3 regions of the Arthrobacter sp. Y3221157 genome follow, and region 3 is predicted to be linked to each of the others. Evidence: riboswitches for the same ligand, from Rfam matches in the RefSeq annotation. Region 3 holds a riboswitch; each other region holds the start of a gene.
What was found. A riboswitch is a leader RNA that binds a small molecule or an ion and turns the genes downstream of it on or off. The one in region 3 is predicted to bind cyclic di-AMP.
Positions count from the first base shown of each region.

Region 1 (9,449 bases), on a different contig from region 3:
GGCGCGTGCGCAGGGCGCTGGAACAGAGGATGAAGTCCGGGACGATGTTGTGCTTGAGCAGCCAGCGCCCGGCCAGCGGCGCCTCCCGGTGGCCGCGCTCCTCCAGCGGCCGCTCGTGGTCGGGCACACCGCCGGGCCAGTCCGCCTTGGCATGGCGCATGATCACAAGGCGGCGAAGATGGTGCTCACTCATGCCCCAAGCTTAACGAACAAGCACCCGCCCCAAACGGGCCGGGTGCTGGTTGGAAGACCTGGGTCAGATCGAGTATTCAGGAGCGGCCCAGACCACTACTTCCGGGTGCTCGTAGAAGCGGTAGCCCTGTCCGCGGACGGTGCGTACCGTGTTGGCGAGGCGGCCCAGCTTGGAGCGGAGGCGGCGGATGTGGACGTCGATGGTGCGCTCGTTGGGCACTTCCTCGGCGTTCCGCCACAAGCCTTCGAGCAGTTCGTCGCGGCCCACGGTGCGGGTGCCGTTCTCCACCAGGTAGTTGAGGAGCTCGAACTCCTTGAACGTCAGGTTGAGCGATTCGCCGTCGAGGTGGACTTCGCGGCGGGCAAGATCGATCAGGACACCGGACGGGCGCGGCTCCTGCGGCTGCTGCGGACGGGGCGTCTCGGTGCGCTGGCGGGAGTTCACCGTGGGGTCGCCGAAGGTGGAACGGACGACGTCGAGCGCGGAACCTGGGGTGCCGGCGGGGGCAACGGCAACGGCTGCGTAGCTTTCGGCGCCGGTTACCAGGGACTGGGCGTAGGCGCGGATTTCCTGGGCAAGCTTGGCGATTGAGGTACCGGCAGCCGCAGCGGTTTCCTCGTCGATGCCCATGTACAGGACGAACCCGCGGGCAACATTGTCATTGGCAACCGGGCGCACGGCGTTGGGTCCTGCCACCACGGGCGTGGGTGCGGTTACGGGAGCGGAGTCGGCCGTGGGAACGGCGCGGAGCTGCCCGTAGGAGTTGGGGTTGTAGCCCTGCGGCGCGTAGCCCTGGGCGGGAAAGCTGCTTCCGGAAGACGGCGAAATTGACGGGCGCGGGCCAAATCCGGGGCGGAGGCCGGAAGGCTGGCCCGCCTTGGCGGCGTTACGGACAGAGATGTGGACGTATCCGGATGCAACAGACATGGATTGCTTACCTCAATGTGAATGGCCGCCATCGCGGCTCGAATGCTGGGTTTCCCCGCAATGCGAACTGGGGAGGGGCGCCCGACGCTGGGCTGGGGGGCGAATGCCTAAGAACTTCGAGGGGTGGAGAAGGTCAGGCGTGCATTCGACAACAGCGCATGTCGGCAGCAGCTGATGTGCTGGGCCAATATTCTGCGGCTGCAGGTGCTGTTGAGTTCTTGTTCACATTGGAAGTGTGCAGCGTAACAATGGCAACTTGCAAGTAACAATGGACCGAATCGTCCGCATTGTGAGACGAAATGCTCTATTGTGGCGCAGATCACGATTCTGGCGGGAGCCAAAGAATAACATTCGTTATCCGATTTGCCCCCACGAAAAGGGCTGTTGGCAGAATATTCTTCGCGAAAGGCAGCACCGCGGAGTTTTTTATTCAAGTGAGTGCGAATTGCCAAAATCGCCCCCTACTGCCGGGGCGCGTGTCCAGCGGCGCGCGGAGCAAGGGAAGAAATTTTCCCGCAAGCCCGGCGTTTATCGGCCCAGCGGCCCAGGATCACCTCCGCTCCCTGCACCTGGCCTACGCGTCTGGGCCGAATTCGTCCCGGCTGCGAGCGCCGCATGCAACCAGCCGACTGGACTGTGACCACTGGATGCGATGCTCCCAAATTCGACGGCTCGAACTGCCGGGTAGGGTCCGCCCGTCCACACCGGAGGTCCCGGCGCTGTTACTCATCGCAATGGACGCCGCCTAGGACCGCGCCGTGGGCCAGGCAGCGGACGTCGAGGATTACGTCACCAAGCCCTTCAGCACGGAAGTCGTCCCGCTCCGGTTCGGAGGGAACCAGCGGAATGGGCTTGTCCAAAGTGAAATGAATAGGCCCGGCCGACGAAGGGATGGTCACGGTCGCATCACAGTCGGGCCAGACGCACGGCCCTCGACCTGCCCTTGTGCGCCGATTGGCACAAGTCGACGCGCCGTCATCGTGATGTCCGTTACCTAAATGTGACTTAAGCGCTGAACTCCTGTAGCGTCGATTGGGTACGGGTCCCGTTCGGGCCGTATATCCGGATGACGCCAAGCTCTGCCACTTCCCGGATTCCGATTGATCGAAGGCAGAGGCGGGGGACCCACCGTCCCGGGCACTGATTTGCCCTTGGGGTTAAGCCAGCACGTGATATTTCCGTGTGGCCGGATGCCCTCATCCGAACCCGACAGCTAACTCCGCAGGTGTGAGAGGCGATTCATCATGTTTACATTCCCGGCTAAACCGCGCCCGAAACAGGGTTCCGACAGCGATTCCCAGCGTCATGAAGGCAAGAAGTTCACCCTCGGCAAGCGTGCCGCGGTCCTCGCAACGTCCGGTGCCCTGCTGGTAGGCCTCGGCGCCGCTGGCCAGGCGACGAATGCTTTTATTCCCGCGGCGTCCACCACAAGCACCACGGCGGCGGACTCCGATGCGCAGATGAGCATCGAAAAGAGCGAGATCCGGTCCAACCCGGCCGAGTCTCCCGCCCCCGCCGAAATCAACGTTGTTCCCCAGGCCGCCGAGCCTGCCCCCGCACCCGCGCCGGAGCCCGTCCCCGCGGCTGAGCCTGCTCCGGCACCCGAGCCCGCACCCGCACCGGAGCCCGCTCCGGCACCTGCACCCGAGCCGGCTCCCGTCGTCGCGGTCAATGACCCGGCAGGCGCGCAGGCCTACGCCGCCGGCCAGCTTGGTTCCTACGGCTGGGCCCAGGACCAGATGCAGTGCCTGGTGACGCTCTGGACCAAGGAATCCGACTGGACCACCACGGCCACCAACCCCAGCAGCGGTGCCTACGGCATCGTCCAGTCCCTGCCCGCCGAGAAGATGGCGAGCGCCGGTGCGGACTACCTGACCAACTACCGCACCCAGATCAACTGGGGCCTGAACTACATCAAGGAGCGCTACCAGTCCCCCTGTGGCGCGCTGAACTTCCACTACGCCAACAACTGGTACTAAGCCCCTGCTGAATTTCCCCGGCCCTTCCGCTGTCCGTGCGTGAGGGCCGGGGAATTTTGGGCTTAAGAATCGCGCCCCGGGATGTACTGCACTGCCCATCTGTTGCCGTCCGGATCGGCGAAGTAGACGAAGTGGCCCCAGTCCTGCACGTCCACGTCACTGACGTCCACGCCGTTCTCCTTAAGGTGGCGGTGCGCGGCTTCGATGTCGTTGACCACCAGCTGGAGGTTGGAACCGGTCCCCGGAGGGGCGTCCGTAAGTCCTTCACCAATGCAGATGGAGCAGGCCGAGCCCGGCGGAGTCAGCTGGACGAAGCGGATGGAGTCGGTGGGCCGCTGGTCGAAATCGGCGTTGAAGCCAACCTTGTTGACGTAAAAATCCTTGGCACGGTCCACATCGGACACAGGGACGAACACGAGTTCAAGTTTCCAGTCCATGGGCACAGGCTACGGCTGAGCCCATGGTCTTGGAAGGCTTGAACCTCAGCCGGCGATGCCGTACAGGCGGTCGCCCGCGTCCCCGAGCCCGGGAACAATGTAGGACTTGTCGTTCAACTTCTCGTCGATGGATGCCAGGACAATCGTCACGTTGGCGTCCGCGAGTTCCTCTTCCAGCTTGGCGAGGCCCTCGGGTGCGGCCAGCAGGCAGATGCAGGTGACGTCCGAGGCGCCGCGCTTGAACAGGAACTTGATGGCCTCGCGCAGGGTTCCGCCGGTGGCGAGCATCGGGTCCAGGACGAAGATCTGGCGGTCGGTGAGGTCTTCGGGAAGCCGCTCGGCGTAGGTGATGATGTCCAGGGTTTCTTCATCCCGGGCCATGCCGAGGAATCCCACTTCTGCGGTGGGGACGAGCTTGGTCATGCCCTCGAGCATGCCCAGGCCGGCGCGCAGGATGGGTACCACCAGCGGGGTGGGCTTGGTGAATGCGGTTCCCACGGTGCTGCTGACGGGCGTTTCGATGGTGACGGGTTCGGTGCGGACTTCGCGGGTCGCCTCGTAGGCGAGGAGGGTCACCAGCTCTTCGGTCAACTGCCGGAACACCGGGGACGGGGTGTTTTTGTCCCTCAGGACGGTGAGCTTATGGGCGACGAGCGGGTGGTCCACAACGAGAGTTCGCATGCGTCAAAACTATCACCCGGCGTTATCCTTCCCGTGCCCGCCGGGGCCGTCGTGATGCAGGGCATCAACCACCACATCCCGCACCACTGGATGCTCAAAATCGGGTGCCGGGCCCACGTGCTCCCTGCGCCTGATCAGGTGGAACAGCCGGTGGGCAAGGATCACCATCAACACCCAGGCGAGGCCCAGCAGCCATCCGGCCATCACGTCAGTCAGCCAGTGGTGCCCCAGGAACACCCGGCTCAACCCCATCGCGATGATGAAGATCACGCCCGCTGTGATGGCCGTGATCCGGACCCACAGCTTGTAGAACTGCAGGCAGATTATATACAGCAGCACGCCGATCACCACGGTGGTGTTCAGCGTGTGGCCGCTGGGGAAAGACGGCGTGCTTTCGTAGGGTGGCACGGCCTCCGTATGGTCCGGACGGGTCCGGCCCACCAGCCGCTTGCCGACGGTGGTAGCCGTGGTGGACACCGCAGCCGCACCCCCCACCAGGATCAGGGGCCGCCAGGATCGGCTCAGGAACGTTAGCCAGGCCGTGAGGATGCTCGCGAGGATGGGCATCCCGGTCCCGCCGCCGATGTTGGTGAACGCGGTGACGACGGCATCCGTTTCCGGGTTCCGGAGCGACTGCGAATATTCGAGTGCGGGAATGTCGAGGCTTGCGAGGCCTTCCTCATCCACCACGTCCGAATACACCTCGGCGCCCAGCAGTGCCATGGCGAGCACCAGGGTTCCACCGATGATCATGGTCAGCCACAGAGCGGCATAGGGTTTGAACCACTTGTCAACGCGGTCACGGACGGTGCTCATTGTGCCTCCCGGCGCTGGTCGTCACGGGCTCAGGGTATCCTTCGAAACTATCATTGAGCCATGGTCTCCACTGGAAAACACGACACGTGGATGGGTCTTGCCCTTGTGGAGGCCCGCCGCGCCCTTGCAACAGAAGATGTGCCAATCGGTGCCGTGGTGCTGGGGCCCGACGGCGCCGTGCTGGGTTCCGGACGCAACCAGCGGGAGGAGCTTGGGGACCCCACGGCGCACGCCGAGGTGGTGGCCATCCGCCAGGCAGCGGAGCGGCTGCGCGAGCTTGCCGCGCGCGACGGCGGGAAGGCCGACGGCTGGCGGCTGTCCGACTGCACGTTGGTGGTCACCCTTGAGCCGTGCGCCATGTGTGCGGGCGCTATCGTCCTCGCCCGGATTCCCAGGGTTGTCTTCGGTGCCTGGGACGAGAAGGCAGGCGCCGCGGGATCGGTGTTCGACGTCCTGCGCGAGCGCCGGCTCAACCACTGGGTGGAGGTTTACCCCGGGGTGCGGGAAGCCGAATGCGCGGAACTGCTCCGTGACTTCTTCGCTGGACACCGCAGCCGTCTGTAGCGGGAAGTCCTACCCCGCCGCCTCCCCGGGCTCCAACGCCTCAAGGACGATTTTTGCCGTCTGGTTCCACCCCGGCAGCCGGTCCCGGGCCGCCAGCGCGGCCGCCCGCCATTCGTCCCTCGTTGCCTGGTCCCGCAGCCAGTGGCGCAGGACGCCGGCGAGCCTCGCGGGGTTCTCCCGGTCCCCCGGCACAAGCGGCACGGCCGCGCCGGGAAGCCTGGCGCCGCCGTCGTCGTCTATCAACCGTGCCAGCCCGAGCGCTTCCTCTGCACCTGTCCCCTGCCGCACCACCACCGGGATTCCCCGTGCCAGTGACTCGGTGACCACCATGCCGAACGCCTCCACACGGGACACCAGCAAGCTCAGGTCCGCGGCGTCCCACGCATCTTCCAGGGCGTCGCCCAGGAGCTCGCCAGTGATCCTGAGCCGGTCGTCCAACCCGCTGGCGGCGACGGCGGCCCGCACCTCCGCCGCGTAATCCGGGTCCGCCTGGTCAGACCCCACCATGGCCGCGCTCCACTCAAGATCCTTGATCAGGGCGAGGGCTTCCACGGTCAGCAACTGGTCCTTGTTGGGCAGGTGGGCCGCCACGACAATGAGGCGGGGCGGGCGGGAGCCGGGTGCCACGGGTGCGGGATCGACGCCGGGGAGGGCGACGCGGATGCCGGCCAGTCCGTGGCGCTCGCTCAGGATGGCCGCCGTGCTGGTGCTGGTGGAAATGATTCCGGAGGCTGCCCGCATGGCCCGCGCCTCACGTTCCACCGGGCCAGGATCCGCCGTTACATCGACTGTCATGTGGGCCAGGACCCAGGCTTGCCGCCCGGCCTTGGCTGCATACTCCAGTTCGTCCGGGACGCCGACGGCGACGAGCCCGTCCACGATATCCACGGCAGGCTCCTGCTCCGCCTCCGGACCCCAGGCGCCGATAATGCCCCCGAACCGGCGCCGGTCTTTGGCTGAGGGTTCCGGCCAGGCGCCTTCAACGGGCACAACCTCGACGTCGGCCCCGAGCTCCGTCATCCCGCGGACCAGCTTGGCGTTATATGCATTGCCGCCGGAGTGGTGGTGGATGTTGCCGGGGACCAGCAGGCGGATACGGCGCATGGTTCTAGGCGCTCAGGTCCAGCGAGTAGGTGGCCCAGGCGTCCGGGTTTTCGCGCAAGGTGACGTCGATGCCCTGCAGGTGCCGGCCGTCGTCGTGGTTTTCAATTTTTCCCGCGACTTCCTGCGCGATGTACTGCGCCAGCGCCTCGGTGGTGCTGAGCCTGCCCGCGAAGTCAGGGTGCTCGTCGAGGTTGCGGTAGTTCAGTCCCGCCAGCACCTCCTCGACGAAGGTTCCGGCGGCGCCGATGTCCAGGACGATCGCGTCATCGTTTAACGAATGACGGCGGAAGGCAACCTCCGCGACGAAGGTTGCCCCGTGCAGGGCCTGCGCGGGACCGAAGGCTTCCCGGGGCAGGCTGTGGGCGATCATGAAGTGGCGGCGGACGGTCAGGCTGAACATGCATTACCTCTGGTCTGTGGGATGGATGGGGGCTGGCTGCTGCGGTTCTGCGTTGTGTTGCGGGTACTCGATGACGTGGCACAGGGCGTCGATGGTGCCGTGGGCGAGGCCCTGCACCACCTCGGGCAGTTCCTGGAATGGGGACGACCCGGTGAGGAACGCATCGAACACCGGATCTTTCAGGAGGGACACCGCAAGCTCCAGGCGGTCCGCGTTGGTGCGGCGGTGGCGCCGGGCGCGGGCCACGACGCCCACCTGGCTGGCCGTGATGGACAGGCGCCTCGCGTGGAAGTCTTCGCCGAGCGGCAGGGTGACCTCGCGGTTGGCGTACCAGGACATCTCGATGACGTCCCCCTCATCGCCGGCCAGCTGCAGGCTTCTTTCCAGGCCTTCCTGTGAGGCGGAACAGTGGAAGACGATGTCGCAGTCGGCCAGCGCGTCATCCGGGTGGACGAAGTCGACGCCCAGCGCGTCCGCCAGGGTTTTTCGGCCTGGGTCAAGGTCCACCAGCTGGAGGCGGGACAGCGGGAAGGTACGCAGGAGGGTGGCCACCATGCCGCCAACCAGCCCTGCGCCGACCACCGCCACCCGGTCCCCCAGCCGCGGTCCGGCCTCCCACAGCGCGTTGACGGCAGTCTCCACGGTTCCCGTGAGGACTGCGCGCCGGGTGGGCACGTCATCCGGGATCCGGGTCAGCTCCGAGACCGGCACCACGTAACGGTCCTGATGGGGATTCAGGCAGAAGACCCGCTGGCCCTTCCATTCCTCCGGCCCCTCCTCCACCACGCCCACCGACAGGTAGCCGTACTTCACGGGCCCCGGGAACTGCCCCTCCTGGTGGGGTGCCCGCATTTCCTGGGCCACCCTTGCCGGGACAGCGCCCTTGTGCACCACCATCTCCGTGCCTTTGCTGATGCCGGAATAGAGGGCGCACACCAGGGCTTCGCCGGGACCCGGAGCCGGGAGCTCCTCCGGCAGGAGCTCGCCGTGTTCCCGGGCCGTGGTCCAGTAGGCAGTGGCGTGGACGGAATCATGCGCATGAGTCATCTTGCTGATGAATCTAGCCGTACAGCCGCGGGCGGGGAAAGTCCGACGCCGGGTGGCGGCGATGTGCGACGTCGGGTGGCGGCGCAGTGCGACGGTTCAGGCGCACGGTGGTACGGCGGGGCGGGCACGCCAGAATCCTTGTCAGCCGGACAGATACTCGACAACGGCGTCCTCAAGGAGGCTTTGTTTTCCTTGGAGAATCGTCGGCGTCAAAATTCCAGGCGGCAGGATTCCCGCGGGCCATTGTGGTGGTTCCCAGTCTGGTAATTCGGCTGGGTAGTGCCTCGCCGTCGGTGAAATCCAGCCCGGTGGTTCGGTTTCTGTTGCTTTCGTTGGCGTCCAGCCGCTGTTGTGCTTAAGGCGGTGGTGCTTGGGGCAGAGTTGTGCCAGGTTGCTGATGCCGGTTGTTCCGCCGTGTTGCCAAGATTGAAGGTGGTCGGCTTCGTTGTCCAACGCGTTGTTGTTGCAGCCGGGAAAAGTGCATTTGCCGTCCCGCAGGGTCAGGGCTTGTCGCATGGCCTTGGTCAGCCGGTAGCTGGCGCGCCCGATCTCGAGGGGTGCCCCGTCGCGTGGATCGACGAGGACACGGGTGAACGAATCGGCGCCTTCTGTTAGGAGTTTGCGTGCCATGGACGCGGGGATGGGGCCGTAGCCGTCCAGGATGGCTGGTTCGTCCGTCTGGCCGAACAGGGCGAACCACGGGACGGTGACGATCACGTCTGCCCGCGGGGTTGGAACCTTCCCGACCTCCGGGCCGCCGGGAAACGCGCTGGTTGTGAGTCCGCTAAGGCTGCTATCTCCGTGGCCGCCGGCGCTGCTCGCCTCCATGGAATCTGCTGCCGGGGCGTCGGGGATGTCAAAGTCCGCAGCGGGCGCGTCGGACCCATCGAGCGTGGCAAGCCCGATGGACTCCCCCGGGAGTTGTTGGACAGCTTCACGGTTGTCATGGGAGGCCTGCCCGGGGGCGCGGATACCGGTGTGGCAGGCGCCCGCGCCGGTGCTGTCCTGAACCGTGGCGTCCGCCCCGGTGGCCCCCGCGGTGCGGCCAGCAGCCGTGGAGGTGACGCCGGTGCTGAGGAGGCGGCGGGTGAACTCGTCGGCTTTGATCTGAGTAAGGGTTCGGGTTTCGTTGGGGCCTTGGAGGCCGCGGGCGATGGCCGTGGTTTTGTTCCAGGCCGCCAACGCGGAGTCGGCCGGGAGGTAGGCCGAGATCCAGGCCATGCCGTCCCGGTCAGGGGTGAATTCGACCCGCCTGTCCGCAACACCCTTGGCGTGCCGTTTTTCGATCGACTCCGGATGAT
Region 1 covers NZ_JBNHFD010000043.1:1,245-10,693, forward strand. Annotated here, with positions in the region: gene AC5RTT_RS12185 (SixA phosphatase family protein) at 1-193, opposite strand, end outside; gene AC5RTT_RS12190 (winged helix-turn-helix domain-containing protein) at 257-1,120, opposite strand; gene AC5RTT_RS12195 (hypothetical protein) at 1,843-2,019, opposite strand; cyclic di-AMP (ydaO/yuaA leader) riboswitch at 2,198-2,359, shown strand; gene AC5RTT_RS12200 (aggregation-promoting factor C-terminal-like domain-containing protein) at 2,365-3,099, shown strand; gene AC5RTT_RS12205 (glyoxalase superfamily protein) at 3,162-3,536, opposite strand; gene upp (uracil phosphoribosyltransferase) at 3,582-4,217, opposite strand; gene AC5RTT_RS12215 (phosphatase PAP2 family protein) at 4,230-5,033, opposite strand; gene AC5RTT_RS12220 (nucleoside deaminase) at 5,094-5,597, shown strand; gene AC5RTT_RS12225 (glycosyltransferase family 4 protein) at 5,607-6,701, opposite strand; gene AC5RTT_RS12230 (6-pyruvoyl trahydropterin synthase family protein) at 6,706-7,101, opposite strand; gene AC5RTT_RS12235 (zinc-dependent alcohol dehydrogenase) at 7,105-8,148, opposite strand; gene AC5RTT_RS12240 (HNH endonuclease signature motif containing protein) at 8,290-9,449, opposite strand, start outside.
Region 1: another riboswitch for cyclic di-AMP. It lies ahead of AC5RTT_RS12200 (aggregation-promoting factor C-terminal-like domain-containing protein); the one in region 3 lies ahead of AC5RTT_RS08340 (LysM peptidoglycan-binding domain-containing protein).

Region 2 (9,449 bases), on a different contig from region 3:
GCAGCTTCCAGCCCATTTCCGCGGGCGTATGGTCACCCTTGGCGTTGTTGCAGCGGAGGCAGGCAGCCACGAGGTTTTCCCAGGAGTCGGCTCCGCCGCGTGATTTTGGGTGGACATGGTCGATCGTGTGCGCAGCCTTGCCGCAGTAGGCACACTTGTGCCCGTCCCGTCTCAGCACACCCCGTCGGCTGACGGCGGTGGCCTGGTTGTAGCGCGGGCGGATGTAGCGGTTGAGGAGGATCACCGAGGGGCGGCCCAGTATTTCCTGTGGCCCCACCACGGGGTCGTCCCCTTCGGCCACCACGCTCGCCTTGCCCGTGAGCACAAGCACCAGCGCCCGACGGAAAGTGACAACCGCCAGCGGTTCATATCCAGCATTCAGAACGAGAGTGCGCATGCACGTACCTCTTCACGGCCGCACCCGTCAGGGGCACGAGGGCCGGCTGCCCTCGGCATGTCCGGGCTATGGATCGACACCACAAGAGTAAACACAGAAGCGCACTATCAGCTAATCGCCCTCGGGAAGGCATTTGATCCGTCAGCTGGCAGGCATCTCCTGGAGCCCTCCGCACGGACCGGCCGCAGGCCCCGCCTGCTTCCCTTAAAAGGGAAAGGACCCCTGCTTTGTGGGCAGAGGTCCTTTCTCCATCCCCGGCCGTCGAGGGCGCCGGCCGGGGACGCGGGGTCTAGTTGACGCGGATGAAAACCGGGCCGGAGCCAACGTTGGCGCTGAAGACAACCGTCTGGTTGCCGTTGTAGCCGCCGTGGACCGCCTGGCCGTTGCCTGCGTAGACAGCAATGTGCGCCATGCCGGCGCCGCCGTCAGCGTAGTAGATCAGGTCGCCGGGCTGGGCTTCGGCAGCGCTCACCGTGCGGCCCAGTGACAGGTAGCCTGCAGGCCAATCGTGGAAGTTGATGCCAACGGCCGCCAGGGAGTTGGTCACCAGCATGGTGCAGTCCTGCATGACACCCAGCTGGGCGTAGGCGGCGGACAGGATGGCTGCACCCTTGCCGCTGGCGGAAGCCGGAGCGGCAGGAGCAGACGCAGCAGAAACCTTGGCGGTGACCTTCGGAGCGGGAGCGGTCTGGGCAACCGGGGCAGGGGCCGCCGGCGCGGCTTCCTCTACCTCAACCTCGGGCTCTTCCACGACCACGGGCGCCGGCGTGGTGGTGACGGCAGGCTTCTCGTAGGTGATGGCGATGGTGGAAGCAGCGGAGATGGGAGCTTCGATGGCCGATTCAACTTCCAGGGCGGACGCCGGAGCGGAGTCACGCTGGATGTTGGCGTCGGCAGCGTTGGCGGCGACGCCGCTGGTCAGCACCAGGCCGGAGGCGGCAGCGATCACGGCGGCCTGGCGACCTACGCCGCCGGCGTTGTCGCCCACAGCCTTGGCAATGACGGCGATCGAGCTGGTTTTGGTGACCTCGGCACGGTGCCGTGCGGTAGCACGAGTAGTCATCAGTTCTCTCTTTCGATTACCTCGGGGCCTGTGGGCAACCCGAGAGTTTTGGACGCGCCGGCATCTTGGGGGTACGTCGGCGCGCCCCGAACGGGGATGGTGGTTTAGCGAAAAAGTGCGGGCAAAGAAATAGTTCCCGGGGCCGAAGCCCCAAGAACTATTAGCCTGCGAGGGTGTAGAAGGAGGAGGTGCCGGTGGCGGCGACGGAGTGCAGCAGAGTGCCCTGGGAGGGGTTGAGTGCGCTGATCATCATGCCGTTGCCGACGTAGATGCCGACGTGCGCGCCGCCGTTCTGCATCACCAGGTCACCCGGCTGGGGGGTGGAGGTGGGGGTCATGGCGGTCCATGCGTTCACGCGGGGGATGCTGATGCCGGCCTGGGCGTAAACCCACTGGGTAAAGCCCGAGCAGTCCCAACCGGAGGTGGGGCTGGTGCCACCCCAGACGTAGGGGCTGCCAATGCCGGTGTAGGCAATGGCGGCGAGGCCGGTGGTGGCCGCAGAAGCGGCAGTCGCAACAACCTTTTCTGCCGCGGTTGACGCGGTTGACTCGGCGGAGGTGGCGGTCTCGTCCTCGTCGTCGGAGGTTGACAGCACGGTCACGCGTTCAACAACGGGGGCGGCGACGGTGGTGACCACCGGGCGCTCGAAGGAAACGGTGGCGGTAGGTGCTGCGGTGACTGCAAGTGCTGTCTGCGCGGAACCGGACTCGGTGGAAGCGGAGACACCGGCGGTGGTGTCCGCGGTGGCCGGCAGTCCCATGGCAAGGACAAGGCCGGAAGCGGCTGCAACAACAGCAGCCTGGCGACCAACTGTCCCGGCGTTGGCACTAACAGCCTTGGACACGGCGTCCAAAGGGTTGGTACGGACCGGTTGCGCACGGTGGCGCGCAGAATTATGGCGTGAAGACACGAAGGTAGCCTCTCCCAATGCCTGCGAGGTGAGCTGTCGGATTCGGATGGGAGTCACCCGGCCGCGGCGCTTCAAGGAAGCTTTGCGACTTAACCCCAAGGCCTTCCGTGAAGAAGGCCAAAATTGGTTCCCCCGCCCCTGCCAGACGATGAAATGCGAACGGACCTTGAGCGGTGGCAGAGTTAGGCAATCCGCACAAGAGCGTCAACTTCGGAAAAGTTGACGCGAGTTAGACGGTACAGGAGTTTTGACTGAATGTCACATTCAGGTCACGGCTGGTCACGGCAATTCGAGAGTCAGCAATCATTTGACTAGAGCCAGCCCGTCGGATCCACTACTTCGCCGTTGACCTGCACCTCAAAGTGCAGGTGGCATCCGGTGGAGGCTCCGGTGGTTCCGCTCAGTGCCACAACCTCGCCGCGCGAGACAGTCTGGCCCTCAGTCACATTGAAGGACGAGAGGTGGTTGTACGTGGTCTCCAGGCCGTTTCCGTGGTCGATCACCACACGGTTTCCGCCGCCGAACTGGTGCCAGCCGACGAACGTCACGGTGCCGGTGGCGGCCGCGAGAACCGAGGTCCCGCACTGGGCAACGTAGTCCTGCCCGCGGTGGAAGTCGCCGGATCCGCCCGTGATGGGGCTGACGCGGTAACCGAAGGGCGAGGCTGTGGTCAGCGACGCCAGCGGGGCGCCCAGGCTTCCGGTGGATGCGGCGCGGGAAACGGCGCCGGCGGACTGAGCGCTCAGGAGCTGCTTGAGCTTGCCGTCCGGATCCGCCTGGGTCACTACGGCCGAGCGGCTGAAGTCGATCTGCGCTCCGGCTTCGGCGGAGATAGCGGGCTGCGGGGTGACAGCGGTGGCCGCAACAGGCGCAAGGCCAGCCCCGTCGGTGGCCATGACCGGGCTGGTCGCCGGAACAGTCACGGTGAGCACCAAACCGGTGGCAGCCAGTGCCATGCCGGCTTTCTGGCCGATGCCGCTCGCCGAGGCGAACTCGGTGATCTGCCGGAACGGACCCCGACGGCGCCGCGCATCACGGTGGAGATCGCGGGGGCGCTCCGTGTGGATGACTTCGGCGACGCGCGGCGCCGAAGCGGGGCCAGCGGCGCGGCGGCGCCCCCTGGAGGTCTGCATGGACAAGAAGGATTCCTCTCTGGAAAGCCTGCGAAGTTAGCTGTCGGATTCGGGTCAGAGAGTTCAAAGACCCGGTCCGCCGTAAGCAAGCTTCGGCACAGAGATATCCGCTGAGGGATTCCTTCACTGGAAGAGGCTTGCTGCTGACGGACTTCACCCCAAGGCAGTCCCCCGCTGCCGCTTGTGGTTCCCCCGCCTCTGCCAGTTAGTGACTCGTGCTCCCGATCCGCTGGCAGAGCTCGGCTCCGGATCAGGTAACGCTTTTGTATCAACGCTTGGTTCAACTATAGGGGCTTAAGGCCGTAGGTAACAATTCCGTTATCTCGGAGTTACCGGCCTCACACCGGGCGGTTCGGCCTTCCTAGCGAACGTGAACGAACACGTGTGCGGCAACCTCCGGCGGAAGTTCCAGAGCGCCTTCAATGCCGGGCACGCGGACCGAGATGTAGTCGCCCACACGTTCAAGGGTTACCGCCGCGCCTGGGCGGATGCCTCCCTCATCGAGCTGGGACAGCAGTTCAGGCTCCACCTGAATGGGCTCTGCCAGCCGGCTGACCGTGACCTCCGACGCAGGCCCGTAGGACTTCATGGCTTCCAGGAGGCTCGTTACCGTATCAGCGGAGGCAAGAGCGGGCTGGCCACCAAGTGCGGCAAGGCCCGGGATCGGATTGCCGTACGGCGATTCGGTGGGATGGTCCAGCAACTCGTAGATGCGCCGCTCCACCCGCTCGCTCATCACGTGCTCCCAGCGGCAGGCTTCGTCGTGCACATAGGCCCAGTCCAGCCCGATCACGTCGGCCAGGAGCCGCTCGGCCAGGCGATGCTTGCGCATGACCTCGGTGGCGCGCTTGCGGCCGACTTCGGTGAGCTCCAGATGCCGGTCGCCGGAGACCACAACCAGGCCGTCGCGCTCCATCCTGCCGATGGTCTGGGACACCGTGGGACCCGAGTGGCGCAGGCGTTCCGCGATACGGGCCCGCAGGGCAACGATGTTCTCTTCTTCCAGTTCCAGAATGGTCCGAAGGTACATCTCCGTAGTGTCGATCAGATCCGTCATCCAGCTCAGCTCCTCGAGCGCAGTACCTTGCGTTGTCCCACCGTATCGCTGTTCACCGCGACGTAGTCCGTTGGCTAGCTTAGCCTATTTTGACTTAGTCCGAATAGTTGGAAGCCGCCCGGCAACCCGTCTCAGTGGCTGGACTATGACGGTCCCGGTTCCCGCCGAATCAGCTGTTCAGGCAGAATGGGAAAGGCCTTCGATGCAGTCATTGCCGATTGCGCGCCAGCGACCATCCACCCGTCCGGACCTAAGCCGCGTCCACGCCGAAATTGGAGCCCCCGTGAGCGAACCAAGCATCACTATTCCTGCCGATCTCCTCCCCAAGGACGGGCGGTTCGGCGCCGGACCTTCAAAAGTCCGCCAGGAGCAGATTGATGCGCTGTCCGCCGCATCGAAGAACGTCCTGGGCACCTCGCACCGGCAGGCTCCGGTCAAGAACCTCGTCGGTTCAGTCCGCGAGGGCCTCAGCCAGTTCTTCCGCGCCCCGGAAGGATATGAAGTTGTCCTGGGCGTGGGCGGTTCCACGGCGTTCTGGGATGTTGCCAGCTTCGGCCTGGTGGAGCAGAAGGCCCAGCATCTGTCCTTCGGTGAGTTCGGTTCCAAGTTCGCGGCCGCCACCAACAAGGCACCGTTCCTGGACGCCTCCTCCATCATCAAGTCCGAGCCCGGCACCCGGCCGGTGGCGCAGGCAGAGGCCGGCGTGGACGTCTATGCTTGGCCGCAGAACGAGACCTCCACGGGCGTGTCCGCACCGGTCAAGCGGGTGGCAGGCGCGGATGAGGATGCACTGGTGCTGGTGGATGCCACCTCTGCAGCCGGCGGCCTGGACGTCGATGTGGCTGAGAGCGACGTCTACTACTTTGCCCCGCAGAAGAACTTCGCCTCCGACGGCGGACTGTGGCTTGGCTTGTTCTCCCCTGCTGCGCTGGAACGCGCCGCACGGGTCAAGGCAAGCGGCCGCTGGATTCCCGATTTCCTGGACCTGCAGACCGCCATTGACAACTCACGCCTCAACCAGACGTACAACACCCCGTCCCTGTCCACCCTGGTGACATTGGACGCCCAGGTGCAGTGGCTGAACTCAAACGGCGGGCTGGACTTCGCCGCGGCCCGGACAGCCGACTCGGCAGGGCGCATCTACAGCTGGGCCGACGCCGCCGAGTTCGCCACCCCCTTCGTCGCCAACCCGGATGAGCGCTCGAACGTCATTGCCACCATTGACTTCGACGAATCAGTGGATGCCGCCGTCGTAGCCAAGGTACTGCGCACCAACGGCATCGTGGACACTGAGCCGTACCGGAAGCTGGGCCGCAACCAGCTCCGGATTGCCACGTTCGTTGCCATCGAGCCTGACGACGTCTCCGCACTGCTGGCCAGCATCGACTACGTGGTGGGCCAGCTCCGCAAGTAGCCTTTCCTTCAGTACGACGGCGCCGCCCGGGTTTCGCCCGGACGGCGCCGTTTGTGTATCCCGGCCAGGGAACGTTCAGCAGTTACTCGCTGCCGGCGTCGCTCGCCTTAGGCGGCGCGGCAGGATCATCCGTGAAATCGGCATCGGCGGCGTCGGATTCCGTGAAACCGGCATCGGCGTCAGGTTCGGCAACAGCCGCGGCGGAAACTGCCGGTGCGGTTTCTTCAGATTCGGAGGCTTCCCGTTCCTGCTGCTGCTCGTCCTCCGGACGGACGCGCTCAGCCCACGGCACCCATTCAGGAGCGAGGATCGAATCCTCGCTCGGCAGCAGGCCCAGCTCGCTGACGGTGACCACCTTGGAGCGGGAGTTACGGGTTACCACCGCATACCATTGCCAGCCGCCGTAGCCGGCGAGCTTCGACTCGAACAGGTGCGTGACCAAACGGTCGCCTTCGCTCTTGGCTGCGAGGTGCCGCCCGATGTCCCCGGCGGCCGTGATGCCCTCCAGCGCGGTGCGGGCCGTATCGACGGCACCGGCAAGGAAGGCGTCCGGCTTGCCGGTCCGCCATACCGGCACGCCTGCCCGGCGTTTTGGCGCGTTCCTGGCCACCGCCGGGGCTGTTCCCGCTGCAGGAGCCGTCGCGGCACCTGCAGCGTCGTGCACCTGCGTCTGCGGCTGTTCAGCTTCCGGACTCATCGGCTGCTAAACGTCCAGCTCGTCGGCAACCTTACGCAGGGCAGCCGCGATTGCCTTGCCCTTGTTGCCTTCCGGGTATTTTCCTTTGGACAGCGTGCCGGACAGATTGTCCAGCACGCTCACCAGGTCCTGGACCAGCGGTGCGAGGTCCCGGGCGGCGGGCCGCTTGGCCTTTGCGATGGACGGCGTCTTGTCCAGGACCCGCAGGCCCAGGGCCTGGGCGCCCTTGCGGCCGTCGGCCACGCCGAATTCCACTCGGGTGCCGGCCTTGAGCTCCGTCACGCCCTCGGGCAGCGACGATTTGGGCAGGAAAACCTCCTGGCCGTCCTCGCCTGCCAGGAACCCGAAGCCCTTGTCCTTGTCATACCACTTGACCTTGCCGGTAGGCACGTAATCAACCTTCTTCTGCTGTCATGAGACACGGCCAGCCGCCACCGCATCCGCATTGTTGTGCGGGTTCAAGGTATGGCTGCTCTAAACCGTGTTGGTCTATATCCTTCAAGGTTATCCTGCCCGCTGCCCTATTCACGCTTCCAACAGGGCCAGGCAACAGCGTTCACGCCGGGTGCCCGGAGCGCTGTAGCGTTACATTCATGACACCCTCGCGCTACCGGCGGCCCATCATGATCGCGGCCGCAGTCATTGCAGTGCTTTCCCTGGTGGCCGTGGGAGCAGTGATGGCCCTCGCTTTTGCCGGGTCGGTGGCGCCGTCATGGGTAACGTACGCGGCCCTGTATGGCCTGCCGGTAGCGTTTCTCCTCATGCTCTTCCTCGTCCTGGACAGTGTTGCCGGGCGGCGCCGGGCAGGAAAGCCCGACCAGCGGTAACGTTGGGACTGATGTCCCTCATACGCGCGCTCGGCAAGGATCTGGAGTCACGCAGCGACGACTCGTTGCGTGCGCTGTTCGCCGCGCGGCCGGACCTGATGTCCCCTGCTGTTCCCGATTTCTCCGCCCTCGCTGCCCGCGCCAGTTCCCGGGTCAGCGTCCAGCGGGCCCTTGAACGGCTCAACCGGCCCCAGATGCAGGTGCTGGAAACCCTTCACCTGTGCACCAATACGGATACCGAGCACAGTGCTTCGGCCGCGGGGCTGCGCAAGATGATTTCCGGTGCCACCGTGGCCACCGTCGAGCAGATCCTGGCCGGGCTGCAGGAACTGGCACTGGTGCACCGGGCGGCCCCGCCGCACGGGACACCCGCCGCAGGCACCAGGCAGCACTACTACCTGCCGGTCGGGTGCCTCAAGGATGTTGTGGGACTCTACCCGGCCGGCCTTGGCCGGAGCTACACGGAACTGGTGCGCCTCCAGCCGGCGTTTGCCCAGCGCGCGGTCCAGCTGGTCTCCGAACTGCACCACAGCGGCGCCGCCATCCAGGATGCAACCACCCCCATGGAGGCCGCCCTCGCCCTGCAGCACTGGACGTCCTCCCCCGAGGCGCTGAAGGGTATCCTCGCCGGCGCGCCGGAACGCACGACGGCGTTGCTCGGCAGGTTCCGCAACTGGGCCATGGGTGCCGTCCCCCAGGCGCAACGCAAGGCTTCCGTCACGACGGAAGGTTCCGACGTCGGGCCGATTGACTGGCTCCTGGCCCGCGGCCTGCTGGTACCGCTCGATGCGGCACACGTGGAACTGCCGCACAGCGTGGGACTGTCCCTGCGCGGCGGCGTGATCATCGACGACTTCGCCCTCACACCGCCCGTTCCGGAGCTGGGCTGGACCACTGCCATGCTGCGGAGGAACGCGGCGATGAGCGCCATCTCCGAGACGCTGCGGCTGGTGGGCGAACTTCTGCACGCCGTACGGGAACAGCCCCTGACGACGCTGCGCAGCGGCGGGGTGGGGGTACGGGAAACGCGCCGGCTTGCCGAACTGCTCCGCGTTGAGCAGGCGCGGGTTGGGTTGCTGCTGGAACTGTGCGGGCTCGCGGGCCTGATACGGCTGGATGTGGACTCGTCGTCCTGGGTCCAGCCGCCGGAGCTCGAGTGGCTTGGACTGCCCCGGCAGGAGCAATGGCTGTGGCTGGTTAACGCCTGGCTGGCCAGCGAGCGGGTCCCGTCCCTGGTGGGCCAGCCCGTCAATGGCGCCCAGGGGCTGCCGGCGGCACACCGCACCGCCTCCGGCAGCACCATCGTGCCGCTGTCCGCCGAGCCCCAGCGCCCCGATGCCCCGGTGATCCGCAAGCGCATCCTGGAGATACTGCACGAACTCACCACCGAAGCCGCGGCCCAGGACGGAGCGGCTCCCGTGCTGGACGCCGCCGCCGTCCTCCAGCGCGCCGAGTGGGCCCAACCCCGGATGGCGCGGCGGTTCAGCTCGCTGATCCGCGGCGTCCTGGCGGAGGCCGAACTGCTTGGACTGGTGGGGTCCGGGGCGCTGACGCAATTGGGCAGCGCCTTCGCGGAGGACCGACCGGACGCGGCCCTGTCGATCCTGGGAGAACACCTTCCGGCTGCCTTGAACCATGTGCTCCTGCAGGCGGACCTCACCGCTGTTGCACCCGGATACCTCGCCCCTGAACTGACCGAAAAGCTCCTGGTCATGGCCGACGCCGAGGGCCAGGGGCCCGCCACCATCTACAGGTTCACGGACAGTTCCATCCGCCGCGCGCTCGATTCCGGCTATGACGCGCCGGGGCTGCTGGAGTTCCTGCGGGAGCACTCCGCCACCGCCGTACCCCAGCCGCTCGAGTACCTGGTGGAGGACACCGCCTCACGGCACGGCCGCGTGCGCGTGGGGCAGGCGGCCAGCTTTATCCAGAGCGAGGACGAGGCTGCATT
Region 2 covers NZ_JBNHFD010000040.1:2,090-11,538, forward strand. Annotated here, with positions in the region: gene AC5RTT_RS11745 (HNH endonuclease) at 1-397, opposite strand, end outside; gene AC5RTT_RS11750 (NlpC/P60 family protein) at 687-1,460, opposite strand; gene AC5RTT_RS11755 (C40 family peptidase) at 1,621-2,304, opposite strand; cyclic di-AMP (ydaO/yuaA leader) riboswitch at 2,375-2,553, opposite strand; gene AC5RTT_RS11760 (M23 family metallopeptidase) at 2,682-3,503, opposite strand; cyclic di-AMP (ydaO/yuaA leader) riboswitch at 3,514-3,733, opposite strand; gene AC5RTT_RS11765 (iron-dependent transcriptional repressor DtxR) at 3,865-4,560, opposite strand; gene serC (phosphoserine transaminase) at 4,844-5,974, shown strand; gene AC5RTT_RS11775 (DUF3027 domain-containing protein) at 6,057-6,671, opposite strand; gene AC5RTT_RS11780 (cold-shock protein) at 6,678-7,061, opposite strand; gene AC5RTT_RS11785 (hypothetical protein) at 7,265-7,498, shown strand; gene AC5RTT_RS11790 (helicase-associated domain-containing protein) at 7,510-9,449, shown strand, end outside.
Region 2: another riboswitch for cyclic di-AMP. It lies ahead of AC5RTT_RS11755 (C40 family peptidase); the one in region 3 lies ahead of AC5RTT_RS08340 (LysM peptidoglycan-binding domain-containing protein).

Region 3 (9,449 bases):
GCGGCAGGGCCTGCGGAATCCCATAGGCCCCGGAGTAGGGGTTGGTGGCGGTGGTCAGCCAGTTGGATTCCTTGGTCCAGAGCTGGGCGAGGCACAGGAACTGGTCCTGGCCCCAGCCGTAGGCTGCAAGGCGGCCGGAGGCGTAGCTCTTGGCCGCAGCGGGATCGTTGACGGCCCCGCCTGGAACGGAGGGCACGACGACGGCGGGCGGGCCGGGGGTCGCAGGCGCCGGGGCAAGAGGGGCGGGGTTCGCCGGCGCCGGGTTCACGGGAGCAGGATTTACCGGGGCCGGATTTAGCGGCGCGGGATTCGCTGGCACCGGCGCTGCCGGGACCGGGTTTGCCGGAGCGGGAGGTCTTTGAGCACCGGCAAGGGCAGCATCTGCAGCTGTCTGCCGGCGCGCCTGCTCCTCGGCAGCCGCTCGCTTGGCAGCCTGGGCCGCCTCATAGGCTGCGAGCGCCGCCTGGCCTTGCCGGTATTCGCCCTCGAGCGCAGCCGTCGTGCCCTTGAGGGACGCCAGCTGCGCGGTCAGCTCTCCGCTGCGCCGCTGCTCTTCGGCGACCTGGCGGGCCACCGCGTCCTGGGCGGAACGGGCAGCGTCCAGCTTGGCCTTCGCCTCTCCGGACAGTCGTTCGCGCTCCGCCCTGGCGGTCTTTTCCTGCTCCGCCAGCGCAGCGGTGGCTTTGCCGGCGGCCTCCGCCCGGCTAACCAAATCCGCCGTCTTGGCTCCCACCACCTCAACGACGTTGAGCCCGTGGATGCTGTTGTTCTCCAAAGCTTCCAGTGCCACAAAGAATCCCATGGTGGTTCCGCCGGTCTTGTACGATCTGGCGGCCAGCGCACCAACGGCCTGTTGATGCCGCTGCAACTCCGCGTCCGCCTGGGCAGCCTGGCCTGCAAGGGCATCCACCCTGGCCGTTGCGGACTGCAGGGCGGCGTCCGCCAGTGCATAGTCGGCTGCGGATGCCACGGCGGCCGTCCCGAGCGCTTCGGACTCGGACCGCAGGCCTTGAAGCAGGCCTGTGATGTTCTCGATCTCGGCCGCCTTCCCGGCTTCAGACTGCTGCGCCTTCTGAACGTCTTCCCACGATGGGTACCCGCCCGGCGGAGCCTCATCCGCGGCCGCCGGAAGCAGGGCAACGGGGCCGGCCAGGGCAAGTGCCAGCAGCCCTCCCAACAGCGGGGGCTTGAACATGCTTCCGACCAGGCGCATAGCTCAGAAGCTTAGCGGGTTCAACACAAGGTTGAGGGTTTGGGCGGCCTCCCCCGCTACCTTTATAAGTTTGTGACATAAATAACAGGCCACGCCAGCTGCCAAATATCACGCGAGGTCAGAAAGGTGTGCTAGTACTTCCAAACGTTTGCTTAATATGATAGAAGCGCCTCGTATGTTACCCAAACGTGACAATCGCTGCGCGGTCGGGTTATGGTCTTCAGGTGTCCCTCCCAAACGGGACATTCCCATCAGTATGCCGAGCCCTGCCACTGACCCGGGATTCAATCGCTTTCCAGCTGGCAGGGACGGGGGAACCAAGTTTCCACGGCCGTTACGGCCTTGGGGTTAAGTCGATAGCGCCTCCGTCCATTGTGGGCGGTGGCCTTCGGCCGGGTATCTCCAACCCGAACCCGACAGCTCACCCCGCAGGCATGGGAGAGGCGATCACACGTGTCAAAAAATTTCCCTACCGCCCGTCACCGCGCAACTCCGGCCCGCTCAATCGCGCTCCAGGGCTTGGCTGCTTCCGCAAAGTCCCAGGCACGGACGCTCAGCCGTCCGGTGCTCGCAGTTGCCGCTGCGTCCGGCATTGCGTTCGGTGTTGGAGCTCCCGCCCATGCAGGCGTAACCGGCCCGGATACCACCGAGACCGCTAGCGTCCAGGCGTACGGCGCTCCGGCAGCCGCAGTGGCTGCCCCCGCCGCCGCAGCCCCTGCCGCCGGCAACGTCTACACCGTGGTTTCCGGAGACACCCTGGGCGCCATCTCGGCCGCTCACGGCGTCAGCCTGAACGATGTGCTGGCCGCCAACGGCCTGGACATCTCCACCATCATCTTCCCCGGTGACCAGATCACCATTCCGGGCGCCGGCTACGTGGCACCTGCGGCTGCTCCTGCCCCGGCCGCACCTGCCCTGGCGAACACCGGCTCCACCATGAACTATGCCTCCGCGGCCGTTGCCCCGGCTCCGGCCCCGGCCCCCGCACCTGCCGCGACCGGCACCGGCACGGGTGCAGCCATCCTGGCTTCCGCCTACAGCCAGTTGGGCGTGCAGCAGGACTGCACCGCCATGGTGGAGAAGGCCCTCCGCTCCGTCGGCAAGTCCGTCGGTGACCTGGCTCCCGGCCAGTTCTACCAGTACGGCACCACCGTGGGCACCCCCGCCCCCGGCGACCTGGTGATCACTGCAGGCCACGTGGGCGTCTACGCCGGCGACGGCCAGGTTGTCAGCGGCGGCGTGGACGGCTACAAGACCGAAGTCCACTCCATCAGCTGGCTCGGCGGAGCTTCCTTCGTCCGGGTAGCGTAGTTATCCCGCGCAACTGAAGCAGCCGCACCAAGAGCTGCGCACATAAGGGCGGCAGCCGGGAAGACCCCGGCTGCCGCCCTTGCCGTCTTCACGTGTTGCCACCGGGGCCCGCCGCCATTTTGCGGCTCAGCCTGTCAGGTGCCGCAGAACGTCATGTACTTGCCGAAGTCTTCCGGCGCGCCTTCGGCGTAGCGTTCCAGCCCTGGTCGCTCTTCGTAAGGGGCGCCCACTGCTTCAAGGAGCCTGGTAAACGGCTCCAGGTCGCCGCCGGTGGCCGCAGCGAGCGCCTCTTCCACCAGATGGTTGCGCGGAATGTACACGGGATTCACCCGGTCCATTCGGTCCGCATCCGGCTTCATGGACCGCCAGCGCCCGGCCCAGGCGTCGAATGCTGCCAGGTCCATGACCATGCCCCGGACAGGTCTTTCATTTCCGCGCGCTGCTTCGCCCAGGTTGCGGAAGAACCGCGTGTAGTCCACCGGGCCGTCCTTCAAAATCGCAACCACCCCGTCCACCAGTTCGGATGCCGCTTCGGCCTCAGGGCTTCCGGCGGGGCTGGCGGGCAGGCCCAGCTTGATCCTCATCCCGTCGAACCAAGCATCGCTGTACTGCCTGCGGAATTCGCCCAGCGCCTCCACGGCGGGACCGACGGCCTGCTCCTGGTCCTCGTTGATCAGCGGAAGGATCGACTCGGCGAGGCGCGCCAGGTTCCATTCGGCAATAACAGGCTGGTTGGCGTAGGCGTACCGCCCGCCCACATCGATGGAACTGTAAACGGCGGCGGGGTTGAAGTCGTCCATGAACGCACAGGGCCCATAGTCGATGGTCTCGCCGGAAATGGTCATGTTGTCCGTGTTCATCACGCCGTGGACGAAGCCCACCAGCATCCATTGCGCCACCAGCGCGGCCTGGGCCGACACCACCGCCCGGAAAAGCGCAAGGTACGGATTCTCAGCTTCCGCGGCGGCTGGGTAATGCCGGCTGATGGCGTGGTCCGCCAGGCGGCGCAGCAGCTCGAGGTTGTCCGTGGCCCGCGCATACTGGAAACTCCCCACCCGCAGGTGGCTGCTGGCCACCCGGGCCAGGACTGCCCCGGGCAGCATCTCGTCCCGGCGCACCAGGCGTCCGGTGCCGACGACGGCGAGAGACCTGGTGGTGGGAATCCCCAGCGCGTGCATTGCCTCACTGACGAGGTATTCCCGGAGCATGGGCCCGACGACGGCACGCCCGTCACCTGCCCGCGCAAATGGTGTGCGGCCCGAGCCTTTGAGGTGGATATCGCGCAGGCGGCCGTTGGCGTCAAGGATCTCGCCAAGCAGGAGGGCCCGCCCGTCCCCCAGGAGGGGTGAGTATCCGCCGAACTGGTGCCCGGCGTAGGCCTGGGCCACCGGCGCCGCCCCCTCCGGCACGTGGTTGCCCAGCAGCAACCGCACACCCTCCGCGCTGCGCAGGTAGCGGGCATCAAGCCCGAGCTCTTCCGCGAGGGCGTCGTTGAAGACCAGGAGCCGGGGCTCCGGAGCTTCCTCCGCCTGCCAGGGAACAGCCATGTCTGCCAGTTCGCTGGCGAAACGGCTTTCGAGGATGACCGTTGATTCTGCAGCGGTAGTCATGGGTTAACCCTATCCCCGCGGTTGGTCCGTCGGTTGATCAGCCAGGTGACAAACCACAGGATCACGCCGATCGCCATGAGCCCGCCGGCTATCTGGTACTGGATCACGTTGCGTCCCACCCATGGGCCGGCAAGGAAAGCACACAGGATGGCTGCCACCAGGGGCAGGGGGCCGGGCGAGGTGAAAAAGACCTTGCGGTTCGGATCCCGCTTCCGGCGCAGCACCAGGCATGCCACGTTTACGACGGTGAAGACGCACAGCAGCAGGAATGCCGTTGTGCCGGAAAGGTTGGCGACGATGTTGCTTTCCGGATCGCTGGCCACATAGAGGATGAGCCCCAGCGCCAGGACCGTGGAGAAGGCGATGCCCGCCCACGGGGTGCGGCGGACCGGCAGGACCTTGCCCAGGGGGCGCGGCAGGACCTGCTGCCGGGCCATACCGTAGATCAGCCGGCTGGCCATGAGCATATTGATCAACGCAGTATTGGCCACGGCGAAGACGGCAAGGAACGGGAAGACCCTATCGATGGGAAAGTCCGGCGAGCCCTTATGCACCACTTCGAGCAGTGCCGCGCCTTCGGCTTCGCGGATTCCCTCCAGTTCTGTGGGTGTGAGCACGCTGACTACGGACACTGCAACCAGCATGTAAAGGAGCACGGCGATGCCGAGGCCGGTCAGCATGGTCCGGGGGAAGATCTTCTCGGGATTGCGCGTTTCCTCCACCATGTTTACCGAGTCCTCAAAGCCCACCATGGCGAAGAAGGCGATGGAGGTGGCGGCGGTGACGGCGAGGAACAGGCCCTTGTCCTGGTAGTCGCTGAAGACGAAGATCTCACCGGGGTTGCCTGTGCCCTGGGCCATGACGAAGAACCCGACGCCGATCACGATGCACAGCGCCACCATTTCCACCACGGTGAGCACCACGTTGAACTTGACGCTCTCCCCCACGCCCCGCAGGTTGATGGCGGCCAGCAGGAGCATGAATGCCAGGGCGACGGCGGTGATCACGCCCTGGCCGGGATCACCCATGGCCCCGTTGACCTCCAGCCCGCCGAAGAAATTCTGCGCCAGCACATTGGCCGAGGTTGAGGCGCTGGTGATGCCCGAGCAGACCACCGCGAATGCCACCAGGAACGTGACGAAGTGGATGCCGAACGCCTTGTGCGTGTACAAGGCGGCGCCTGCCGCCTGGGGATACTGGGTGACCAGCTCCAGGTAGGAAAAGGCCGTCAGCGTCGCCACCACGAAGGCCAGGAGGAACGGCAGCCAGACAATCCCGCCCACCGTCCCGGCCATGGTGCCCGTCACGGCGTAGACGCCGGCGCCAAGGATATCCCCCACGATGAAGAGCAGGAGGAGCTTGGGGCCCAGGACCCGTTTCAGCTCGGGCTCCCTGCCCTGCGGAGTAACGCCCTGGACTTCCTCGGATGTGGCGCTCACTGTCGGCCTCCTTGCCGGATCAGGTGGTGGGACTGGAAGATGCGTGCCACGTTGACACGGGGCTGCGCCGCTGCGGAAAGGGAATCCGCTGCAGGTCCGAGGCGGCCGTGACGGCAGCCGTGCCCGCGCGTGCGGATGCCTGCGCGGCAAGCACGGTGGCGTCGTCGCCGTAGCGGGACGAGAAATGCGTCAGTACCAGAGTGCGGACACCGGCGCGTGACGCCAGCTCCCCTGCCTGCCCGGCGGTGAGGTGGCGGTATTGCTGCGCCAGGCCGGCGTCGTCATCGCTGAAGGTGGACTCGGCAACCAGGAGGTCGGCGCCGTCGGCCAGTTCCTCAGCACCTTCGCAGGGCGCGGTGTCCATGACGAAGGCGAAGCGTTGGCCGGGCCGATGGATGCTGACGGCCTCCAGACTGACGCCGTTGAGGGTTCCTTCACGCTGGAGGCGCCCGACGTCGGGGCCCGCGATGCCCGCTGCCACCAGGCGGTCTGGCAGCAGGGTCCTGCCGTCCGGTTCCGCCAGCCTGTAACCGTAGGTATCGATGCGGTGCTTCAGCGGCCGGATCTCCAGTCCGTCAGCGATGATCCCCGCTCCCCCATGGGGGTGCAGGCGCAGGTCGATGCCGGGCGAACTCACGGAGACCAGGGCACGGACCACGTCCTCGCCGGCAAGCGGATAGTGAAGGTGAACGGGATGCCCCAGGCCGTCGAGGGCCATCCTGGACAGTACGCCGGGAAGACCGTAGCAGTGGTCGCCATGGACGTGAGTGAGGCAGATCCTGGTGATCTGGGTAGCCGGGACACCCGCGTGGATCATTTGCCGCTGCGTTCCTTCGCCCGGATCGAAGAGCAGTCCCTCGCCGTCCCAGCGCAGCAGGTATCCATTGTGGTTCCTGGTGCGGGTGGGGACCTGGGATGCGGTGCCGAGGATGACGAGTTCACGCATGTCTGAAAGGACCAAAAAGCAGGTTCCGGACGTATCCGGGACCTGCTTCCTGGTTTGGTGGTTTTAGTGCCGCCTGAGCATTCCCATAATCTTCTGGGCCATGCCGCCGGTCCTGCCGCCCGTTGCATGGGGCGTCCGCCTGGCGGCATTCATCCCGGTACCGCGGACTGTTCCGCTGGTTCCGGTCCTGCCTGAGAATCGTCCAGCGGCATTCCTGATCATGCTTCCCAAGTTCATGTGAAACTCCCTTAGTCCTGATCTACCAACTGATATTCATCAGCCTACTTATTAGTCTAGTCGTGATCCCGTTTTCGGCTAGGGTGCAATGCCCCATCCTTGATGTCAGCGCTCCAGGTCCTCGGGGTCGAATTCGCTGAGCGGCGACCCGCCGAAGTTCTCGGTGTCGTCACTTGCTTCAGCTTCGAGCCCCGTCGGGTTCTCACCGAAGTCCACGTCCGCCACGGCTTCACCGAGGGTGGGCGCATCCGGCGGCACCTGCTCATCGCCCGCGTTGTACCTGGCTTCCGCCGTCTCGTCGCGCAGCGTCTGATCACTCAGGAAATCCTCCTCTTCACCCGAAACAGCCTCTCCCTGGAGAAGCGGATCCTCCTGCCAGCGGTCCGGGTTGTCCTCCGCCGCACCAGGGTAGCTGTCCGGACCCTTGACGGGATCCAGTTCGAGGGACGCGCCGGCGCCGGGAGTCTCATCAAGGAGCACATCGTTCTCCTCGACCACCTCAAGGTTGTCATCGGGGAGGTTCTGTTCAGTCATGGTGATGCCTTTCTCTTGAACTCCGGCGAACAATAGTAAGCATACTGATGAAAAGGCCGGGATGTGAACCACGCACTGCCCGCTCCCGCCACTTGTGCTGCCGGCCTATGCTTTCGGAGCTGCAGGTTCCGCCTCGCCGTCGTCCACCGCCATGGGCGTCAGCACAGCCACTTGGTAGCCGCCGGCCCCCTCCACGAGCTGGTAGCAGAACCGCTCGCGGGCCCTGCCGCCGGAGAACCATGTGACATCGGCCCAGACACTCCCTGGCGCCTGGGCCAGCACTGCCACATGCTTCTCGATGTGGTTGACGCCTTCGTACTGCGGCCAGGCAGAGGCGAAGAACTGCTCAGTCTGGCGCGCGTCGGTAACGGCGAGCAGCTGGCCGGGGAAGACGATGAGCGAGGGAACGGCGTAAAGCCGGGACATCGCGGTTTCGTCACGGGCCACCAGTGACGCGGCATACCGGTCGAAGAAAGCTTCAACTTCCGGATGGGCGGCCGTCATGATGCTCCTTCTGCTGGATCAGTGCAGCAGCCAGGATCCGTCCGAGGGCGGTTCCGGCTTTCTGCGCAATTTGCGGAACAGGACAAGGAAAGGCCACGCCAGCAGCTGCAGCAGCCCTGCGACCAACAGCAGGCCTACCACCAGGACGAGGACCGGCGAGTACAGCAGGAATACGCCGATTGCGGCAGCGATATAGCCGCCCACAAGCGCCATAACTGCCCCAGGGTCCATGGGGACTCCTCTTGGGTTGTCGAAAAATTGAGGGAGGCGCGAGCCGTTGGGACGGGGAGACGCCGGACGGGAAGGGTGCACCTTGATTCCTGGGGCCGGAACTGCCGGTCCCGGGCACTTACAGCGCCCTAAGCGTGAATGTGGATCCGAGAGGTGGTGCGGGTTCGAGCGCCTGCCAGGCATCCCTCCGAGGGGCTGGGGTAATTCACCCAATGCATCCGGGCCGCATACTTCCTAACGGTCATCCCAGAGTACCCGGCGGCCTCCCGGGGTGGAAGTACCCACCGGGTCCCTTCCATGCCCCCGACTGGCAGCCTCTGCCCCCTGTGACCTTTGGCCCTATAAAACGCCGCCACCGGGCGGGAGGGTTGACCGTATCCAGCGCGGCAAAAAACGAGGAAGCACGGCCATGACAATCCACAAATCAATCGCCGTCGGCACCAACGACTCGGTGCAAGCCAGGCAGCCGTCCTGTGGGCAGCCCGACGTGCCCAAGCGGCGGATGTCCCGCTGGCGGTCCTCCCCGTCGTTGAGGACCGCCCGGCGGCCGCGCTCGCCAAGTATTCGGGCAAGGCATCCATGATGGTTACGGGATCGGGAAGTACACACCTTCGTTGCGTCCTGGCCGACAGGGCACTCCAGGTTGCGGCTACTGCAAAAGTTCCGGTTGCCGTGGCGGGGACAGAACCATGAAGAAGACCGGCGCAGTCGTCCTTCTCGTTTCGGCATACTTGTCTCGATCGTCGGCGCCACCATTTGGCCGCAGGAGCAGTGGCCTCGGTGGTGGGGTCCGTCCAAGGCGACGGATACTTGACGTCCGGCACCGCACGGCTCTCCGTCGGTTCCCATGCCCTCACCTCGCCCAGGCTGCCTTTCGACGTCGGCACGCTTAGGCTGCGCGCAACATCCGTTGATCCAGGCAAGGAGATCTTCATTGGGATTGCTCCCCAGGCAGATGTAGAGCGCTACCTGTCAGGCGTGCACCACTCGGAGCTGCTCGAGGTGGACAGCAGGCCTTTCCGGGTTGAGTACCGGGACATTCCCGGCACGGGCACGCCGGCACCTCCGGCAGGGCAACAGTTCTGGAACGCGTCCGTTACGGGTGCCGGCGAACAGGAGCTGACCTGGAACTTGGCTGCCGGGAGCTGGGCGATAGTCATCATGAATGCCGACGCCGGCCCGGGCATCGATGCCCGCGTGCAGGCGGGGGCCATGTGGCTGGTGAAGTGGTTCCTGGCCATTCCGCACTTAACCATCGTGGCAGGGTTCGCCATCCTGTTCACTGTCCGCTACCCGCGGGCCCTGTTCGACTTCAACGTCGGGGTCATGCGCTGGAACTGGAGGGTGGCGTTCTACGCCTACGCCGCAGCAGGCACCGACCTCTACCCGCCCTTTACCCTGGCACGCACCGCCTACCCGGCGGA
Region 3 covers NZ_JBNHFD010000022.1:1,050-10,498, reverse strand. Annotated here, with positions in the region: gene AC5RTT_RS08345 (aggregation-promoting factor C-terminal-like domain-containing protein) at 1-1,213, opposite strand, end outside; cyclic di-AMP (ydaO/yuaA leader) riboswitch at 1,493-1,663, shown strand; gene AC5RTT_RS08340 (LysM peptidoglycan-binding domain-containing protein) at 1,667-2,524, shown strand; gene AC5RTT_RS08335 (protein adenylyltransferase SelO) at 2,659-4,134, opposite strand; gene AC5RTT_RS08330 (APC family permease) at 4,131-5,573, opposite strand; gene AC5RTT_RS08325 (ribonuclease Z) at 5,593-6,519, opposite strand; gene AC5RTT_RS08320 (hypothetical protein) at 6,862-7,290, opposite strand; gene AC5RTT_RS08315 (DUF6841 family protein) at 7,396-7,794, opposite strand; gene AC5RTT_RS08310 (hypothetical protein) at 7,813-8,025, opposite strand; partial or broken gene AC5RTT_RS08305 (DUF4389 domain-containing protein) at 8,715-9,449, shown strand, end outside.